Regions from separate parts of the Actinoplanes sp. CA-030573 genome, predicted to be linked through region 2. Evidence: riboswitches for the same ligand, from Rfam matches in the RefSeq annotation. Region 2 holds a riboswitch; the other holds the start of a gene.

Region 1 (3,396 bases), 2.1 Mb from region 2:
CGCCGAGGCCGCGCGAGGTCAGCGCCGGCGTGCCGATCCGGATGCCGGAGGTGTACCAGGCGCCGTTCGGGTCCTGCGGGATCGCGTTGCGGTTGGTGACCACGCCCGAGTCGAGCAGGGCCTGCTCGGCCTGGCGGCCGGTGAGGCCGAACGGGTGCACGTCGAGCAGCACGAGGTGGTTGTCGGTGCCGCCGCTGACCAGCTGGACGCCGCGCGAGAGCAGACCCTCGGCGAGCGCCTGGCTGTTGTCGACGATCTTCTGGGCGTACGTGGCGAAGGATGGCTGCCGGGCCTCGGCGAACGCGATCGCCTTCGCCGCCATCACGTGCGACAGCGGGCCGCCGAGCACCATCGGGCAGCCGCGGTCGACCTGCGCGGCGAGCGACTCCTGGGCGAGGACCGCACCACCGCGCGGGCCACGCAGGCTCTTGTGCGTGGTGGTGGTGACGATGTGCGCGTGCTCGACCGGGTTGTAGTCGCCGGTGAAGACCTTGCCCGCGACCAGGCCGGCGAAATGCGCCATGTCGACCATGAAGGTGGCGCCGACCTCATCGGCGATCTCGCGCATGGTGGCGAAGTTCACCTTGCGGGGGTACGCCGAATAGCCGCCCACGATGATCAGCGGCTTGAACTCGCGCGCGACCGAGCGCAGGGCCGCGTAGTCGATCTGACCGGTGGCCGGGTCGACGCCGTAGCTGCGCTGGTCGAACATCTTGCCCGAGATGTTGGGCCGGAAGCCGTGGGTGAGGTGACCGCCGGCGTCGAGCGACATGCCGAGCATGCGCTGGTTGCCGAAGGCCGCCCGCAGCTCGGCCCACTCGGCGTCGGTCAGGTCGTTGATCTGCCGCTTCTCGAACTTCTTCAGGTACGGCACCTCGACCCGGTCGGCCAGGATCGCCCAGTACGCGACCAGGTTGGCGTCGATGCCGGAATGCGGCTGCACGTAGGCGTAGGGCGCGCCGAACAGGGCCTTGGCGTGCTCGACGGCGACCGCCTCGACGGTGTCGACGTTCTGGCAGCCGGCGTAGAAGCGGCGGCCGATGGTGCCCTCCGCGTACTTGTCGGAGAGCCAGTTGCCCATGGCGAGCAGGACCGCCGGGGAGGCGTAGTTCTCACTGGCGATCAGCTTCAGGGACTCGCGCTGGTCGGTCAGCTCCTTGGCGATCGCGTCGGCGATGCGCGGCTCGACCGACCGGACCACCTCGAGGGCGGAGCGGAAGGCGGCGGATTCGGCGTTCAGCTCAGGCATGGGACCTCCCTATCACAGGTCAGAGGCCCAGGCGCACGGCGGTCGTCAGGGTGACGGGGCCGCTCCACGATGGTTCCCCATCCGAACGCGCCAGTCACGGCCCGTCGGTGAGCATACCGGCGTCGGCGGGCCAGTTCACCCCCGTCAGCTCCTGCGAGGTGTCCCACAGCCGCTTCGCCAATACTGGATCTTGCGCGGCCGCGGACGGCGAGACCAGAACCGGCTTCCCGGTGAACTCGCCCCACCCGCCGGGCCCGAAATACTCGCCGCCACGAACGGCGGGGTCGGTAGCGGCGCGGAGAACCGGTTGCGCGCCTGCCTCCGCGCTCTGGATCAACCACGAGAAGACCCAGCGCGTACGGCGTGCGGTGACGAACCGGAAATGCCAGGGACTCGTACGCATCAGGCTCGTGCGCGCCGCCCCGGGATGGGCCGCCACGCTGGTCAGCCACGGGACCCGCCGCCCGAGCTCGGCCGCGAAGAGCAAGTTCGCGAGCTTGGACATCGCGTACGCGTTCATGGCGTGATAGCCCCGCTCCCAGGCGAGATCCTCGAACCGGATGACCCCTCGTTTGTGCCCGTTGCTGCTGACCGTCACGACACGCGGCTCGCTGCCGGCGGCCAGCCGGTCGAGCAGCAGCCCGGTCAGCGCGAAGTGCCCGAGGTGGTTGACCCCGAACTGCTGCTCGAAGCCGTCGCGCGTCCGGCCGTACGGCGGAATCATCAGCCCCGCATTGTTGATCAGCAGATCGAGCCGGTCGTGCCGCTCGTGAAATTCGGCGGCCGCTCGCCTGATCACCGTCAGGTCGGCGAGGTCGAGCCGCAGCGGCTCGGCACCGATCGCCTCCGCCGCCGCATCCGGCGCGCGGCCGGCCACGATCACCGTCGCGCCCCGCCCGGCCAGCTCGCGTGCGGTCCGGAAGCCGATGCCGGACGTCGCGCCGGTGATCAGTGCGATGCGGCCGTTCTGGTCCGGGACGATACCCATGATGGCGCCTCCTATAATCGGGACGGGCATCCCGAATATACGGGACGGCTATCCCGCTTAGCTAGAGGAGGCGTCCGCCGATGCGTGCCGACGCGGAGCGCAACCGGGCCAAGGTGATCGAGGCGGCGATGGCCGCATTCGCCGAAGAGGGCCTGTCGGTGACGGTCGCCGAGGTCGGTCGCCGGGCCGGCGTCGGCACCGGCACGGTGAGCCGCCACTTCCCGACCAAGGAGGCGCTGTACGAGGCGATCGTCCTGACCCGGGTCGAGGAGATCGTCGGCGAGGCCGAGCGCCTGCTGACCGTGGCGCCGGGCGGCGAGGCGTTCTACCGCTTCTTCGCCTACATGGTCGGCCAGGCCGCAGCCAACCGGGGCCTGGCCGAGGCCCTGGCCGGCGGCGGCTTCGACATCGAGGCCGCGGCCGCCCGCACCGGCCGCGGCCTCGACAAGGTCGAGCAGCGCCTGTTGACCGAGGCGCAGGAGGCCGGCGCCGTACGCGCCGACGTCACCCGGGACGACATGAAGGCCCTGCTCGGCGCCTGCCTGGCCGCCCCCGACCGGGCGCGGATGATCGAGATCGTGACGGCCGGTTTGCGGCCCTGACGCTTTTCGGCCGCCATGACGGATCTGGAGACCAAGGTCTTCGGCCGGTTCACCGCACCTCGGCCAATGGCACGCCCGCGGCTGGTGAACGCCCGCGGTGACACCGCATCGTACGTCCCGACCAGACGTCCGGGATCCGCCTGTTGTCCGTTTCGGACCGCCTGAGGCCGTGCAATCCTTCTTGTACCAGCAGCGACAGGAGCCCGCGATGGCCGATCCCTTCACCCTCGCCGCTGTCGGGGGCGCCGTACCACGGCAGGCGCTGGACATCGGCGTTTCCGGCGAGGCCACGGTCCACGAGGTCGACGGTTACGTGGCCGTCGGCGCCGACATCGACTCAGTCGGATGAACCGAAACTCCGGCACGAACGGATCCGGAAGCGTCGTAATTCGACGCTGGTTACTGAACGAAATCGCCGACTGGGCTTCACGACCGGACAGTCCGGTGCTGATTCTGGTGGGCAAAGCCGGCATGGGCAAGTCAATCGTGTGCCGGCAGTGGATCGAAGAAAGCGCCGCAGCCGACCTCGATTCCCCCTTGGCCGGAACACTCCTGGC
Region 2 (3,396 bases):
CGTCGCCGTGCAGACCCGCCCGTCCGGCGGCGGCACCCTTCCGTTCGACGACCTCCTCGATGCGCCGGTCGCCACCCGTGGACCGTCGGCCGGGCCGGCGGAGGTCGTGGAGAAGGCGGTGGGCCGGCGCTGGTCGCTGCCGCCCGAGAGCTTCTGGCAGATCCACCCGGCCGCCGCCGACACGCTGGCCGGCGCCGTGCTCGACCTGCTCGCCCCGGCGCCGGGCGAGGTCTCCTGGGACCTCTACGGCGGCGCCGGCCTCTTCGCCGCGGCCGTGACCGAGCGGACCGGCGCCCGCACCACGCTGGTCGAGTCGTCCCCGCTGGGGTGCGCCGCGGCCCGGGCCAACCTCACCGACCTGCCCACGGTCGAGGTCGTGGAGGCCCGGGTCGAGCCCGCCCTGCACCGCCGCCGGGTCACCGGGCCGGTCGACCTGGTGGTGCTGGACCCGCCGCGCGCCGGCGCCGGCGCCCGGGTCGTGAAGGCAATCGCCGCGGCCCGGCCGCGTGCGGTGGCCTACGTGGCCTGCGACCCGGCCGCCCTGGCCCGCGACGTGGCCACCTTCCGGGCGGCCGGCTGGCGGCTGGCCGGGCTGCGCGCCTTCGACTGCTTCCCGATGACCCAGCACGTGGAGTGCGTCGCGCTGCTGGAACCCTAGTTCGCGCGCTCGGCGGCCTCGATGACGTTGCGGAAGAGCATGGCGACGGTGGTGGGGCCCACGCCGCCCACCCTAGGAGTGATGGCGCCGGCCACCTCGGCGCACGACTCGTCCACGTCGGGCAGCAGGCGGCGGCCCTCGTAGCGGACGCCGGCGCCGATGACGACGGCGCCGGGCTTCACGTGCTCGGGGCGGATGATGCCGGGGACGCCGGCCGCCGCGACCAGGATGTCGGCCCGCTGGGTGTAGCGGGGCCAGTCGGCCACGCCGGTGTGCACGACGGTGACGGCGGCGTTGGCGGTGGGGCGCTTCTGGGCCAGCAGCATCGCCAGCGGGCGGCCGAGCGTGGCGCCGCGGCCGAGGATGACGACCTCGCGGCCGGCGACCGGGATCTCGTAGTGGGCGAGCAGCGCCTCGATGCCGGCGGGGGTGCACGGGAGCGGGCCGGGCATGCCCAGCGCCAGGCGGCCCATGTTGAGCGGGTGCATGCCGTCGACGTCCTTGTCGGGGTCGAGGGTCAGCAGGGCGGCGTCGTAGTCGAGGTGGGCGGGGATCGGGTACTGGATGAGCACGCCGTGCACGGCCTTGTCGGCGTTGAACTCGGCGATCACCCGGAGCAGCTCGTCCTGGGTGGTGGCGGCCGGCAGGTGGCGGTGCGGCGAGTCGAAGCCGAGGTCGGCGGCCTGGCGCTGCTTGATGCGGATGTAGCCGGCGCTCGCGTCGTCGTCGCCGACCAGGATCGTGGCCAGGCTCGGCGTGATGCCCCGCTCGCGGAGGCGGGCCGCGCGGGCGGTGACGTCGGCGAGCACGGCCTCGGCGACGGGAGCGCCGGGCAGCAGGCGGGCGGTCGAAGGCATGAATATCTCCTCGGCACGGGAACCCAGGCGGTCGACTCCCGTGGCCGGCTCCCCGATGGTTGACCCATCCCTTGCCGCCAGTTGCGCAGGCGTTCAAGGATGCCATACCGACCGGGCTGTGAGGGAACTCACCGTTCGCGGCAATGTGCAGGTTGTGTGTAGGACCAGGCTCTGACCGTTCGCGCGGCGTGCGTGCACACGCAGCGCCGATAGACTTCGCAGCCATGAGCGAAGCCCACCCCGCCTCGACCGGCCTGCTGGCGTCCATCACCTGTCCGGGTGACCTCAAGCGCCTGACCCCCGAGCAGCTGACGCTGCTGGCCGCCGAGATCCGCGACTTCCTGGTGGCCAAGGTGTCGCGCACCGGCGGTCACCTCGGGCCCAACCTGGGCATCGTGGAGACGACGCTGGCGCTGCACCGGGTCTTCGACTCCCCGCGGGACAGCCTGCTCTTCGACACCGGCCACCAGGCGTACGTGCACAAGATTGTCACCGGCCGCCAGGACGGCTTCGACCTGCTGCGCCAGCGCGGCGGGCTGTCCGGCTACCCGAGCCAGGCCGAGAGCGAGCACGACCTGATCGAGAACTCGCATGCCTCGACCGCTCTCTCCTACGCCGATGGCATGTCGAAGGCGTACGCGCTGCGGGGTGAGGATCGCCATGTGGTGGCGGTGGTCGGCGACGGCGCGCTCACCGGCGGCATGTGCTGGGAGGCGCTCAACAACATCGCGGCCGCGAAGAACCGGCTGGTCATCGTCGTCAACGACAACGGGCGCTCGTACGCGCCGACGATCGGCGGGCTGGCCGACCACCTGTCGACGCTGCGGCTCAACCCGGGCTACGAGCGGGTGCTCGACCTGGTGAAGGAAGCGCTCGGCTCGACGCCGGTGGTGGGCAAGCCGGTCTACGAGGTGCTGCACGCGGTCAAGAAGGGCATCAAGGACGCGGTCAGCCCGCAGCCGATGTTCGAGGACCTCGGCCTGAAGTACATCGGGCCGGTCGACGGCCACGACGTGGAGGCGATGGAGTCGGCGCTGCGGCGGGCCAAGGGCTTCAACGCGCCGGTCATCGTGCACGCGGTGACCCGCAAGGGCTACGGCTACCGGCCGGCCGAGCTCGACGAGGCCGACCGCCTGCACGGCCCGGGCAGCGCCTTCGACGTCGAGACCGGCAAGCTGCTGGCCAAGCCGTCGGTGAAGTGGACGCACGTCTTCGCCGAGGAGCTGGTGAAGATCGCCGACGAGCGGCCGGACATCGTCGGCATCACCGCCGCCATGGCCGAGCCGACCGGCATCGCCGCGCTCGCCCGCAAGCACCCCGACCGGGTCTACGACGTGGGCATCGCCGAGCAGCACGCCGCCACCAGCGCGGCCGGCCTGGCGATGGGCGGGCTGCACCCGGTCGTCGCCGTCTACGCCACGTTCCTCAACCGCGCCTTCGACCAGGTGCTGCTCGATATCGCCATGCACCGGCTGCCGGTCACCATCGTGCTCGACCGCGCGGGCGTCACCGGGCCGGACGGCCCGAGCCACTACGGCATCTGGGACATGAGCGTCTTCGGCGTGGTGCCGGGCCTGCGCATCGCGGCGCCGCGCGACGCGGACACCCTGCGCGAGGAGCTGCGCGAGGCGGTCGCGGTCGACGACGGGCCGACGATCGTACGGTTCCCGACCGGGTCCGTGGCGCCCGCGACTCCCGCCGTGCGCCGCCTCGGCCAGGTCGACGTGCTGCGCGAGAGCGACCGGAAGGACGTCCTCCTGATCGCGGTCGGCTCCTTCGCCGGTCTCGGCCTCGAGGTCGCCGACCGGCTGGCCGAGCAGGGCTACGGCGTCACGGTGGTCGACCCGCGCTGGGTCCGCCCGGTCCCGGTCGAGCTCGTCG

Evidence for each region. Region 2 has a riboswitch for ZMP and ZTP ahead of ACQP2F_RS38835 (bifunctional 5,10-methylenetetrahydrofolate dehydrogenase/5,10-methenyltetrahydrofolate cyclohydrolase). Riboswitches for the same ligand answer to the same signal wherever they lie in the genome.
Region 1: linked by a shared signal. The riboswitch ahead of ACQP2F_RS02600 (glycine hydroxymethyltransferase) and the one ahead of ACQP2F_RS38835 (bifunctional 5,10-methylenetetrahydrofolate dehydrogenase/5,10-methenyltetrahydrofolate cyclohydrolase) in region 2 are both predicted to bind ZMP and ZTP.

Annotation. Positions count from the first base shown of each region.
Region 1 covers NZ_CP192038.1:564,270-567,665, reverse strand. The annotation lists gene ACQP2F_RS02600 (glycine hydroxymethyltransferase) at 1-1,249, opposite strand, end outside; ZMP/ZTP riboswitch at 1,268-1,357, opposite strand; gene ACQP2F_RS02595 (oxidoreductase) at 1,344-2,237, opposite strand; gene ACQP2F_RS02590 (TetR/AcrR family transcriptional regulator) at 2,318-2,839, shown strand; gene ACQP2F_RS02585 (hypothetical protein) at 3,048-3,188, shown strand; gene ACQP2F_RS02580 (YncE family protein) at 3,185-3,396, shown strand, end outside.
Region 2 covers NZ_CP192038.1:8,420,982-8,424,377, reverse strand. The annotation lists gene ACQP2F_RS38840 (class I SAM-dependent RNA methyltransferase) at 1-658, shown strand, start outside; gene ACQP2F_RS38835 (bifunctional 5,10-methylenetetrahydrofolate dehydrogenase/5,10-methenyltetrahydrofolate cyclohydrolase) at 655-1,515, opposite strand; ZMP/ZTP riboswitch at 1,530-1,610, opposite strand; gene dxs (1-deoxy-D-xylulose-5-phosphate synthase) at 1,740-3,396, shown strand, end outside.